2 regions of the Rossellomorea sp. YZS02 genome follow, and region 1 is predicted to be linked to the other one. Evidence: riboswitches for the same ligand, from Rfam matches in the RefSeq annotation. Region 1 holds a riboswitch; the other holds the start of a gene.
What was found. A riboswitch is a leader RNA that binds a small molecule or an ion and turns the genes downstream of it on or off. The one in region 1 is predicted to bind FMN.
Positions count from the first base shown of each region.

Region 2: another riboswitch for FMN. It lies ahead of ribD (bifunctional diaminohydroxyphosphoribosylaminopyrimidine deaminase/5-amino-6-(5-phosphoribosylamino)uracil reductase RibD); the one in region 1 lies ahead of SLH55_RS18595 (ECF transporter S component).

Region 1 is NZ_JAXBLY010000021.1:19,850-26,704, forward strand. It holds gene SLH55_RS18575 (ATP-binding protein) at 1-1,140, shown strand, start outside; gene sigX (RNA polymerase sigma factor SigX) at 1,640-2,194, shown strand; gene SLH55_RS18585 (hypothetical protein) at 2,166-3,386, shown strand; gene SLH55_RS18590 (peptidoglycan DD-metalloendopeptidase family protein) at 3,616-4,503, shown strand; FMN riboswitch at 4,616-4,749, shown strand; gene SLH55_RS18595 (ECF transporter S component) at 4,904-5,473, shown strand; gene SLH55_RS18600 (ferredoxin) at 5,578-5,826, opposite strand; gene SLH55_RS18605 (helix-turn-helix domain-containing protein) at 6,050-6,855, shown strand, end outside.
Region 2 is NZ_JAXBLY010000008.1:71,825-78,679, forward strand. It holds gene SLH55_RS09750 (bifunctional 3,4-dihydroxy-2-butanone-4-phosphate synthase/GTP cyclohydrolase II) at 1-282, opposite strand, end outside; gene ribE (riboflavin synthase) at 299-955, opposite strand; gene ribD (bifunctional diaminohydroxyphosphoribosylaminopyrimidine deaminase/5-amino-6-(5-phosphoribosylamino)uracil reductase RibD) at 979-2,064, opposite strand; FMN riboswitch at 2,238-2,381, opposite strand; gene SLH55_RS09765 (four-helix bundle copper-binding protein) at 2,531-2,692, opposite strand; gene SLH55_RS09770 (hypothetical protein) at 2,666-2,818, shown strand; gene SLH55_RS09775 (hypothetical protein) at 2,908-3,603, opposite strand; gene SLH55_RS09780 (patatin family protein) at 3,741-4,613, opposite strand; gene SLH55_RS09785 (NUDIX domain-containing protein) at 4,585-5,019, opposite strand; gene SLH55_RS09790 (GNAT family N-acetyltransferase) at 5,016-5,894, opposite strand; gene SLH55_RS09795 (ABC transporter permease) at 5,997-6,773, opposite strand; gene SLH55_RS09800 (ABC transporter ATP-binding protein) at 6,770-6,855, opposite strand, start outside.

The sequences.
Region 1 (6,855 bases):
TTTGAGGTAGCTAAAGGGAAATTCGATACCAAGGTCCCGATTTTGACGAAGGATGAAATCGGTGAACTTGCCACAGGCTTCAATCAGATGGGAAGGCAATTGAAGTTTCACATCAATGCGCTCAGTCAGGAAAAAGAGCAGCTCTCATCCATTCTAAGCAGTATGGCTGATGGGGTCATCACCTTTAATCGGGACGGCACCATCCTGATCACGAATCCTCCTGCAGACCGATTTCTGCAACACTGGTATTATGAACAAAGTGAAGAGAGCGAAGAGGCGATTCCTACGACAGTAAGAGAATTATTGCAGAGTGTGGTCGTAACGGAAATGGAACAAACCGGCGAACTAAGTCTTCAGGGTCGTTCTTATGTGGTGATTGTAAGTCCCCTATACAATAACAATACTATCAGGGGCGCAGTTGCTGTGGTTCGTGATATGACAGAGGAACGGCGATTGGATAAGCTCCGTAAGGACTTTATCGCAAACGTTTCCCATGAGCTTCGCACCCCTATCTCCATGCTGCAAGGGTATAGTGAAGCGATTGTGGATGATATTGCAGGATCGGAAGAAGAAAAAAAGGAAATTGCACGTATCATCTATGATGAATCTCTCCGCATGGGGAGGTTGGTGAATGATCTCCTCGATCTTGCCCGCATGGAAGCGGGACATATTACATTAAATAAAGACGTAATAGCGGTCATGCCTTTCACAGAGAGGGTGACAAACAAGTTTATCGGGTTGGCTAAAGAAAAGAAGGTATCCATCTACTTTGAAAGTGATGTGGAAATCAACAAAGAAATCCATATGGATCCGGATCGAATCGAACAAGTATTAACAAATCTCATCGATAATGCGTTGAGGCACACACCGACAGGAGGGGAAGTGACGGTTTCCCTGACGGAAAAGAAAGGTGGATACCTGTTTCATGTTAGAGACACCGGTTCCGGTATACCTGAAGAGGATCTTCCTTTTGTATTCGAACGTTTCTATAAGGCCGACAAGGCAAGAACAAGAGGTAAGTCCGGGACGGGTCTCGGCCTTGCGATTGCAAAGAATATCATAGAAGCCCATAAAGGTCATATTCAGGTTCAAAGCAAAGTGGATCAGGGGACAGCTTTCACCTTCTTTCTCCCTGTTTAGCCAAGAATCGATGATGTCCATAGAAACATGGCGATTTTTCTTGTTACATGGGAAACATTCTTTATTTTTTACCCATCGATAGGGAAGGTTGTTGAAATAAGGTTAAAGAGGCTGGGATAAGAGGGATTCAGTCGAAGGAAAATCCGAACGAGTGATTTGATGAAAATCTAACTCGTTCGGATTTTTAAATTTTAGTGCTGAAATTTAAGGCATGTATTTAGCAGGTTCTAGCTGTTGATTGGAGTGCAAGACGAAGACTTCCGCGCGAGGAAAGCGTAGTCTTGCACGGAATCGGGCAGCGGTGTAACACGCGATCTAAAAAAACTTCATAGGCATTGTTCGTCCTTTAGAGTGTATGGATTTAGGTTATGTCCCTACCTCTTTTGATCTAAGGATCGGTTAATATAGGTCTTTCCTTTTCAACCAAAAAATACTATATTGATAGTGTGTAACTTTTTTACATAGGGAACGACTAATAAAATGACGGGGAGGGAATCAAGTGGACTCCGTTTTCGAGAGATTATATTCAAGCTATCATCAGGATGTATTTCAATTCCTCATATACATGGTACAGAATAAACAGCAGGCTGAAGACTTAGTACAGGAAGTCTATATTCGGGTGCTTAAATCCCATAAGAATTTTGAGGGGAAAAGCTCCGAGAAAACGTGGCTTTTTTCCATTGCGAAAAATGTGGCCATTGACCATTTCAGAAAACAGAGAAACTGGAAAAACCGTATTCTCGATAAATTTGACTGGAGTCGAAACGAAGTGACAGACGATGGGGCTCTTCCGGAAGAAATCGCTGTTTCCAATGAGGAAGTTCAAGCTCTCTATGAGTGCTTGAAGCTTTGCTCAACAGATTTCCGAATGGTGATCATCATGCGGTACTTGCAGGAACTTTCCATCATCGAAACCTCTGAGGTGCTCGGATGGTCGGAAAGCAAAGTGAAGACGACCCAGCATAGGGCCATCAAATGGTTAAGAATCGAGATGGATCAACGACTCCCAAAGGAGGAAAGAGACATTGAAGAAGTCAGAATGGAAAGATCGTGATATTGAGGAGCTTATCAATAAACTTCCCAAAATCAAAGATGATCGAACCTCTCAATATATTCACGCACGTATGGAGCGGCAAAACAAGAAGAGAAATGCTTCATTCAAACGGTTCATACCTGCAGTCGCTGCACTTGCAGCTATATTTATAATGGTCCTGCTGGCTCCTACCGTTCTAAACCAACTAACGGAAACGAGCATGGAAAAATCCGAATCGAGTACCGCGGATTCTTCAGGAAGCTCAGAAGAAAAAATCGAAATCACTCCACAAAAGAAGGAATCAGATATTCCTCCTGCATCTAGCGAAGATCAGAAAGTGGCCATCATGAAAGATGAGCAAACAGAAAATAGCGAAGTAACGGTGTCGGAGAACTTGAAAGAACCTGAAAAAAGGCTTTCACTTTATGAAGAAGACCTTAAGGGAAAGGAATTCTATTCCTTTGGACTGGTCTCTCCTGATGCAGTACCGATACCTGTGTCGATTGTAGACGTTCCGGAAGAAGACTGGTTAACCCGTCATGAGCAACTTGCGGAAAAGCTGCCTGAAACAGATTGGGGACTGGAAGACTACCTTCCTTTAGAAGGAAAGTTCACCATGGATAACAACAAAGTTGTCTTCACTCTCAATGCTGATCATCCTTACAGTGGAAGCAGTGCAGTCGAATATGCTTTTTATCATTCTCTTCAGTATTCATTCCAACATAAGGGAATAGAGGAGATTATTCTGAAAGATTCCGACGGTACAGTACCCCAATTCAGTTCCACTGGCGAATTCTCAACGATCGATTTGAATGAGGAAGTCCATACGGCTTACTATTCGTATTCACCAAATGGCAGGGATCGCTTCCTTGTACCAGATAATATCAACAGGGGTGGCATCAAGGCGTCCATGGAAGCAATGAAAAATGAAGAAACTGGCCTTTTTCAGAGTGTCATTCCAGAAGGTATCAATTTTAATGTAACAGAAGGAGCGGAATGGGTGACCGTCAGCTTCTTGAACGAGTTGGATTTGGATACATTTGATGAACAAACCGCGCTGGAAATGATTGAAGGGATATTATTAACGAGCAGAAGCTCAGGATTTGAGAAGGTGCAGTTTGAGAATGTCAAACAGGAAAGCTGGAACGGTTTCAACTTTGGTGAACCTATAGAGACACCGATCAGTCCAAATAAAAAGAACATAGATAATTAAAGGTAGAACGACCAGGAGTGGAGAGTCATCCGCATCTGGTCGTTTTAATTTGACACGGAGCAGGGGAATATTCAGCGCATAAATAGCCATACTACCCGAAGGAAAATGAATTGTATATGGTTTTGTAATTTGGCAGTGATATATGCATGTTATGAGTGGTAAAAGGTTAGAATGGTGTAATACATAGAAATCGAAGGTGGGCCAGTCAAAACTATTAAGGAGGACAAGCATGATTTTCGATTATGCAAGTAGGCTTTTCGTCGTTTTTATCTTGTCAGTATGTGTAAGCGTCATGTTCTTAACCGGGAAAGAGGCTGTGGCAGAAGGGGATGAGGTAACAAAGGATACCGAATCCTGGATATTTCCAGTGGAAGGGACGATTACAGATTCATTTGGTACAAGAGATGGTACACATAAGGGTATGGACATCGGAGGAGAGATAGGATCCCCCGTCTATTCTGTAGGGAAAGGGACAGTGAGTAAGTCTTATCTTTCTAAAAGTTATGGTCATGTTGTGTTCATCAGACATGAAAACGGATATGAAACAGTCTATGCTCACCTTGAGAGCAGATTGGTGGACGAAAATCAGCAAGTGGCCCAAGGAGCACAGCTAGGCACCTTAGGGGATACGGGAAGATCGACCGGTGCCCATCTTCACTTCGAAATTCATAAGGGGGAATGGACAATCGATAAGGAAAATGCCATCGATCCCTATCGTGTATTTGGAAACGGTGAAGTCGGTCAACTGGTCTTTGCGAAAGAAAAGGACCCCTTCCGGACGGTGGATGTAGCCGGTACTCCTAAAGTAATTCTGAATGAAGATGTGCATGTGCATACCGTTCATAAAGGAGAAACCCTCTGGGGGATATCTCAAACGTACGCCGTGTCAATAGAAGAGATCATGTCAGAAAACGCATTAAAGAACACCGATATAGGAATCAACCAGATTCTGAAGATACCGGCAGCGTCCCAAAATGGTCGGTACGTTGTAAAGAAGGGGGATACATTATCTTCCATTTCCCTGGCTCAGGGAGTCGATATTGATGAACTGGTTCAAAAGAATGATCTGGATTTGCATGCAGCCATTTACCCTAAACAAGTTCTAAAGGTGCAATGACCATTCCATAGGTCCTTTACATAAAGATATGTTGATATAGTTCGAATTCGAGCTTTTTATCTTCACATTCTCCTTCACATTATGTATAATGTAAATGTACAATAAAATAAAGATTCGTCTTCGGGGCAGGGTGAAATTCCCTACCGGCGGTGATGAAACAGTTGTTTCTAAGCCCGCGAGCCTTTAGGGGCAGGATTTGGTGTGATTCCAAAGCCGACAGTATAGTCTGGATGGGAGAAGATGAAGGTTTATGCCAGGACGTTTAGAAATGGGAAGCTGAACGTTTATTAGGGTATGCCTTTCATTCTCTTAGATAGAAGTATCTAGGAGTTTTTTAATGCTACCCTTTGGTCGGAACCATCTTCGAAATGAGATGAATCTCCTAAAGGAGAGAGAGTTTATGAAAAAAATGAATACACGCATGTTTGTCACAGTTGGTATGTTAAGTGCCATTTCGTATGTGTTAATGTTGTTCAACTTCCCAATACCACCATTTCCAAAATTCTTAATGGTCGATTTCAGTGATGTACCTGCTTTAATTGCGGCGGTTACATTAGGCCCGCTTGCTGGAATATTGGTGGAACTATTTAAAAACGTGATTGATTATGTCATGACTGGAAGCGATACAGGTGTTCCGATTGGTCATGCAGCTAACTTTATAGCGGGAGTGCTCCTTATTCTTCCGACCTATTATATCTATTCACGTTCCCAATCAAAAAAAGGCTTGTTGATTGGATTAATTACAGGAACAGTCGTAATGAGTATAAGCATGGGGATATTAAATTATTTTGTGTTCCTTCCTGCTTATAAATACTTCATGAATTTTGAGCTTCCTGCTGAAATCATCATTACGGGAATCGTTCCATTCAACATCCTGAAAGGGATTTTGATAACTACTGTTTTCACCTTACTGTTCGTCCGCCTTCAAGGCTGGTTGTCAAGACAAGTGGCCTTTAACAAAGCGGCATAGTGATCATATAAAATGAACCCTTCAACTATAGTTGAAGGGTTTTTATTTTGTAGAACCCCAAAAGAAAAGGCTAAGGGAATATTCCTCCTTAGCCTTCATCCCTGCTATTCAAATTTAAGTGCATCTCCATCGAACGGTTCTTCAGAAATTTTAATGGAATCTGTCGGACAGCCTTCGAATGCATCGACCATATCATCTTCCAATACGTCAGGAACTTCGACCGTCCCCTGGTTATCATCTAATGTTACAAATGCAATACCTTCATCATCATAGTCGTAAATATCTGGAGCGGCAGCCCCACATGCTCCACATGCAATGCATGTATCCTTGTCAACGATCGTATATTTTGGCAAAGAAAAAACCTCCCGAAAAAATAATTCTATATAATTCATCATTATACACAATGTCAATTTGTGAAAAATCACTTAATGTTTATTTTATAGAGGATTGAATGACTTTTCAATAGTTAGGTGCTCTCTTTTTATTTTTATCCTATATAAGAAAAACAAAACATGGTGAAAAGCCAAATTCATGGTACAATATTTGACAATAACCTACATATTAAGGAGTAGAGAATTGACCTATCTTAATTATGTGATTCTATATTGTTTTATGTCAATCAATGGGGAACGCTCGATTTACTCTGTATACCATATCTTAAAAGGGAAGAAGTCTTCCCAATCGATTCAGGATGCACATATCTTTCACTTACAGCCATTCTTTCTTTCGTTACCAAAGTTGAAACGATCCTTTTTTAATCAGAAGATAAAAGAGCTTGAGAACGCTGGGTGTATTACCCTTGGGAATAGTGATAATGCCCTCGTGACAGAAAAAGGCTTAAAAGACGTAAAAGAACATTTTCAGGATGCTCGATTTCCTTCTGCTATGAACGGGCTCCTCTATGGTGATCAAACCCGTCTGTTTTGGATGAGGCTGAGCCTTCTCGTTCAAGTACTCTCCAATGGTAAGAGGAATGAAACCGTCTATTTCCCTGTTCAACGGAACAGGGTCATCCAGGAGTGGGTAAAGAACTGTATCCGAACCAATCCTGATAATGATAAACTTTCAAGTATTCTTTTTAAGGAGCTCTCAAGCATCTTGCATACCCAAGAAAGTGATCCATCCCTACTTATCTACCGGTTGACGGGATATCAAGACTACGGTTGGACCGAATTGCAGGTGGCAAACATGCTGGAAATGGATAAAGAAGAATTTCGCTTCGAATTCCTTAACCTGCTTCATCGTATGCTGGCGGAAATAGAAAGTGAACCATCAAACTATCCTTTATTATATTCCATCAGCTTGAAAAATGATTCTAGACAAAACTTAACGATATCAACGAGTAAGACCTACGACTTGTATAAGAGGGGCCATTCCCTTGA
Region 2 (6,855 bases), on a different contig from region 1:
CGATGCCGATTTATGATCAACCGAAATAGTAAATGCAGTTCCGTGCGGATCGGTGTTTAACGTCGTCATCGGTGAGAGCTTCAACTTTTGTGCAAGATCTTCGTTAATCGGGGCACATATCAAGCCCCTTCCTTCCTTCGCCATGAAATTGATGACATCTGGTGTCGCTTTATCGGAGAGTGCAATAAAGTCCCCTTCGTTTTCCCGATTTTCATCATCGACGACAATAACGACCTTACCAGCCTTCAAATCTTCAATTGCTTCTTCAATCTTGTTAAACATGGGGCAACCCCTCCTATTAGTCAGCAAAACCATTTTGTGACAAGAAATCGTAACTGATGTTGTTTGACGTGCTCTTCACTTGCTCCTTCGCTTCATAAAAGCGATGAAAGTACTTTGCCATCACATCACATTCAATATTGACGATATCCCCTACTTTTTTTTCACCCAGGACCGTGTCTCCTCTCGTTTGAGGGATCAATGATATGGTTATCTTATTGCTATGTACACCAAATACGGTAAGGGAAGTACCATCAATTGCGACAGAGCCTTTCATGATGAATAAATGGCTCTGATGTTCAGGAATGGAAATGTCCATGTACCATGCATTTTCCACTTTTTCCACTCTTACGATGCTGCCAATCCCGTCTACATGTCCATTGACGAAATGGCCGCCGAATCGGCCGTTGGCAGCCATGGCTCTCTCAAGATTCACTCTTGAACCCCGGGATAGTGTCCTCAACGTTGTACCCTCAAATGTCTCAGGCATTACGTCCACTTGAAATTCCCCCCGATTGAAAGAAGTCACGGTCAAACAGACGCCATTTACACTGATGCTGTCACCGACCTGCACATCTTCGAGAACCCGTTCGGCTGAAATGGTGAGTTCCATGGAAGAAGATGATTTCCTCATGCTTTCAATGGAGCCGATTTCTTCAATAATTCCAGTAAACATCTTTTCCATCCTTTCATAAAAGCTTAAATAGTAGGCACTGCAACAATCTTAATATCCTTACCTACACGTTCCAGGCTCAAAATCTCCATTTCAAGACCTTCTGCTATGGTCGGAAATCCGTCCCCGCCAAAGCTCGTGTAGGCAGAGCTTCCGCCTATCAACTTCGGAGACATGTACATGATTAATTCCTGAAAGGCTTTTTCCTTTAAGAAAGTAGCATGGATTGTTGATCCACCTTCCACATAAAGGGATCCGATATGCCTGGCACCCAGTTCTTTCAACACGGAATGAATGTCGATTTCTTCATCAGAAAGGGTGACGACTTCACAGCCTTTTTCCAAGAAGGGCTGTCTCTGTTCTTCATTGACAGAATTCCCTGTGAAAATGACCGTCGCACTTTGTGAGTCTTCCACTACATGGGAGTGGAGTGGTGTTCGTAAATGGGTATCCAGAATAATTCGAATGGGTTTTTTTCCACCTTGGGGCAAACGGGTGGTCAGGTGCGGGTTATCTTGTATAACGGTATTGACTCCTACTAATATCGCGTCATGCCGGTGACGATCATAGTGGACTTCGGTTCTTGATTCTTCTGATGTGATCCATTTGCTGTCTCCTGATACAGAAGCGGTTTTCCCGTCTAGAGTGACAGCTGTTTTAAGCGTAACAAACGGGGTTCCATTTTGAATGTAGTGAAAGAAATGCTTATTGAGCTCACAGGCTTCTTCCTCGAGCTCCCCTACCACTACATCAATGCCAGCATCCCTTAATTGTTGAATTCCACGTCCCGAGACATGTGGATTGGGATCCATGGTTGCCACATGCACAGTCTTTACACCGCTTGAAATAAGAAGCTCTGAGCATGGAGGTGTTTTCCCGTGGTGGGAGCAAGGTTCCAGAGTGACATAAACGTCGCTTCCTCTCGCCTTTTCGCCTGCAGCCTTGATTGCAAGCACTTCTGCATGACCTTCACCTGCTTTCAGATGGGCACCCATCCCAACTATTTCTCCATTGTTCACTACCACCGCCCCCACCATCGGGTTTGGTGATGTCTGGCCATGGGTGGACTTTGCCATCGAAAGAGCAAGCTTCATATATTGAGAGTGATTCAAAGAATTGACCTCCTTTCCTAAATAAATATCGTAAAATAAAGAAACCCCAAGTATTATTTCTACTTGGGGGAAGTTGGCATGACTAAATAAAGCATCCAATCAATCGATCAAAAAGAAAAAATACCCATAAGAATGTGGTATATGCTCCTATCAAGATCATCAACCAGATACTGCCGTTCCTTCTCCCATCCAGACTTTCACTGTCGGCTTTGGAGTTTCACCAAATCCACCGTCTAATATTCATTAGCCGGGTCACGGACTAAGAGCATTTGCTCATCACCGCCGGTAGGGAATTTCACCCTGCCCCGAAGGAAACCTATTCGATTAACATTATTCTATCATAGTTTCCTTGTTGAAATCATCTAAGGCGCTTAAAAAAATTATTTTTGTATTAATTTTTAGAAAGCTCTCTATATAACAATAAAAAAGAGGAAGCCGCTACTTTATAGAAGCATCCTCCATTTCATTATGGTACGAGCATCCTGCATTCTTCAGCACATTTAAAACAGGCTTCGGCACAATCCCTACAATGTTGCTGGTCATGCGAATGGCATTCCGCCCCACACGCATCACAGATCTCTGCACAGAGGGAGAGGATGCGTTGCACAAATTTACTGCTCCGTTCCATGGCATGAATGGTATAGGCACAAATGTCAGCGCACTCTCGATCGAGTTCGATACACTTCATCATCGGTTTCTCTTCTTTCAGGCACGCATGATAGCACACATTGCATGCTTCCCTGCAACGTTCTAAAGCCGACAAACATGATTTGTAGTCAGCATTCATCTTACCACCTCCATCACTGTCCTTTTAGTGTACCCATTTCCAGTGAAAAGAATAAATCAGGAAGTGAGAAAATAATCACTATCTACGTACCACAAAAATATCAGGAGCCAATCCTTCTCATCACTGTATGTCTCATAAAATGAAACGTAACTATGGTGAGAGTCAAACAGTCTTTGTATACTCTGGGGAAGATACCCTTTTTGTAAAGATAGATGATTTTGCTCCTGATAATTCAAGATCCATCGCTTATTCCCTTTATAAATGAGGACAGTGTCCCCTCCCTCACTCTGCCATTCTATTGCGGTGGCACTTTGATACTTCAATTGAAACGTCATTTTCGACTTTGGGTGGTCAATCTTAATGGTCCGACTCCATTTTGAAAATGACAAAGGTCCTTTATTCCTCCGGTGTAGCTGGTATTGCTTGGGATTATTGATCATGGATGTCCGTTGAATAAAGTAGTCAGACCAGCCGTTGGTTTTCAGGTAATAGGAGCCTTCTTTCGTGTGAACACCTACAAGTGAATGAAGAGAAACAGGCATTTTTTCATAAAATATTCGGTTGGCCTTTTTCAATTCTTTCTTAATACTATAGCTAAGGTAAAGATTTGAACAAGCAGGGATGAAAATCAACAGAGGAAAATAATACAATTGTTGTGTCACGACAAGCATCCCCACACCAATGAGAAAGTACATGACACTTCGAAAAAGTAACGTATACTGTTCATTTTTGTATATTTGATAGAGGTTCATGAAATGCTCGTCCTTTCAAGGAATCTCTATCATATTTATGTGAAAAAATGATAAAAAGACCTTTAGAAAGGAAAAGACGAAGAATTTACGAAACTCTCATCACTGAAAGAGTCGTTCTGTAAGTCCTTCGCCTTGTTTTATAAGTGCAGTAGTTCACCTGACTGGTTCCATTCGACCAACTGTTTCAACTTCGATTCTGCATCATGATAGCCCTGCCAGTACAATTCGTCCAATTTCCGCGGATTTTTTTCAATCCGGCTGACTTTAAGGGGATACTGGGGCTGGATAATCAAAACGTCCCCCTTTTTTTCTTTCACTTCTATTTCCTCAATTATCTGATTGTAACGCAAATATCGGTTCATCAATGTTTTATGAAGCTCTGGATATTGGGGATACTTTTTTCTCACAAGAAACGAAAACCTAGAAGGCTTTTTATAATATCCCCTATTACGGGTCAGGATGACCACATTTTTCTTGAATCCGTCCTGCTCGGCTTTTTCGATGGGAACCGGATCACTTATCCCACCGTCAAGGAGATGTCGTGAATTGAATTCAACGACCGGTGCGACAAATGGGAGAGAACTTGATGCACGAATTATGGTAAGTAGATCTTCTCCATAGTCATTCCTTGAGAAATAGGCCGGCCTCCCTGTATGACAATCCGTGGTACCGACAACAAATTCCGTTCCGTTCGAATGGAAAGCTTTGTAATCGAAGGGGACCAGTTTGTTTGGGATTTCATCAAAGACATAGTCCATTCCAAATAATTCGCCCGTTTTCCAATAGTTCCGCCATGATAAGTATTTTGGGTCGCGGATGAAATCCACATTGACCTTTTTATTCCGCCCGTTTTGCTTGGATAAAAAGGAAGCAGCATTACATGCACCTGCGGAGACTCCGATGACATAAGGGAATTCAATGCCGTTCTCCAAGAAATATTCCAGGGCACCTGCTGTATAAATCCCTCTCATTCCGCCTCCTTCAAGAACGAGACCCGTCTCGTTTATCATCATCTTCTTGAACACCCGCCTTCTGCTGTAGTAAATAGTGTTTTACTTCATGAGGGTAGAGATCCATCCCGTAGAGTTTTTCTATAGGTATCCAGCAGGGGATATAGTTTCCTCTATTCCGGAAGATATCATATTCTTCTCCCTTTCCTGTACCAAATAAACCATTATATTTTCCCACAAAATAATAAGAATGTGTATCAATCTGCCTGAAGGTCATTGCGAATTTCAGTTCCGAAACGTTAATCCCCAATTCTTCCTTCGCTTCCCTGGTTGCCGTTTCGATTTCGGTTTCACCTTTCTCCATGCCTCCACCTGGAATGACATAATAAACGGAGTCATCCCTTATTCTCTTAATGACGGCTACCTTTTCATCGTCAATCAGAATGATGCCAACACGATGCTTCATTTCCAATCCTCCAAGGGGATCAATTTTGCATTGCACGTTTGTTCATAAAATTCAATTGGGCCAGCTTCTTTTAACACGACATACATATATCGTTTCTCTTTCATACTTTGCAAAGCAGCATAGAGGAGCTTCCTTCCCACTCCCTGATGCCTGGCGGTTGGCAGTATCCCCATCGGTCCAAATACCCCCTTTTTGTTCATATAGACATCATACGCTGCAAAACCCACCATCTCTCCTCCCATCTTTGCTTTTAAGATTGGGATGTGAGGTGCCGGGGACTGAAAAGCACACCTTAGCGTCTCGGACCAATTCTCTCCGAAATGACGTTGCGACCAGGAAAGGAGGGCATCTTTCTCCTTTATGTCAACGAAGCTTATTTCAACCTGACCGTCTTCTTTAAAAGACCAATCTCTATTTAATAAATCCACGGTTAAATCCCTGGATGATGTGACAGATTGCATAATGCTCTCTTTACGGACAACCTTCAACCCACTTTCCAACTCTGGGTGATCTGAGAGAAGCGAGTAAAAGGCCTTTATGATGTGTCCTTCATTAAGGAACGTTTGGTTATATCGCTTCATGATATCAATTGAGGCATTCCATATTTTCAGGGTATTTAATGATGGTGGCTTGGAAAATGATTCAATCCAAATCCCTGAGGATGCTTCAGGAGAAAGTGATTTAATCAATCCTTCTATCTCATCCAAATTCGGTTCAATAAGGTCATGCATTTCTCTTAAAGTCCCTTTTCTCACGAGGGCCGCTCCCATGAATAGGTCAATACTTTGAATGCTCGCATGCTGATTTCTCTCAGCCAGCTCATGTGCTTGTTGGATCATTTGTTGTACTTTGTGTGTCAATCGGGGAGCTTTCATTGATTTCCCTCCTCCTTATACCACCATTCGACATCAATCGCTGAATTCCTTTTACATTATTCGTGAGGTCCGTCCCTCTCCCACAAGAGTTGCGTCATGCCGTCAGCTCAGTTCTTTTTTCTTGGAGATGGTCGGAGTGATGAGGAGGATGGTTAAACATATGACCACGGTAAAAATGATGGTTACGGTTAAATTTTCATTCCAGCGTGAATACAGTATCAGATCATGAACATAATTGGTCAGCTGGCCAGGTGACCATTTTAAGGTTTTTGTCATATACCCTGAAAGAAAGGTGATCAACATGGTGCATCCGAGGGTATAAAATGCAGTTAGACCCGGCGATTGAGAAAAACTGCTGAAGAAAACGACCAAAGTCATGATAAAGATCAGCCATAACCCGTAAACGAGAGACCCCTTTAGCAATGGATAGAAGGAAATACCGTCAAATAAAAGGTGGATGTAATAGTAACCCGATAGCATCCCAAGGCTGTAGGAAATCCATACAAGCACAAATGCAGCAGACCATTTGGAATAAATATAAGACGTGTATGGCACAGGTTTCACAAGAACCATGACAGCGTTGCCGGATCTCCTTTCTCCAGAAACCGTCCCCATAAATCCTAAAACGATGACCAGAACACCGAAAGTACTGAATTGACCCATGATCGATAATACTACCTCAGCCGATGATGGGGTCGGGATGGATATGACCGTCCCTTCCGGAAGATCCCCCACCGATTGCAGAATCTCAGGCATATAATAAGCCGTTAACGGTTCAGTCAACCCGAATAGAATGAACACGGCAGGCATCCAAAGTACCTTATAATTACGTAATAGCTCCAGCATTTCCTTTCTGAATAAAACCCAGCCTATTTTCATCTATTCATTACCTCCATGAAGACTTCTTCCAAGCTTTGTTCATGGCTCTCGAACTTGGTCACGCCCCACCCATGTGCAGAGA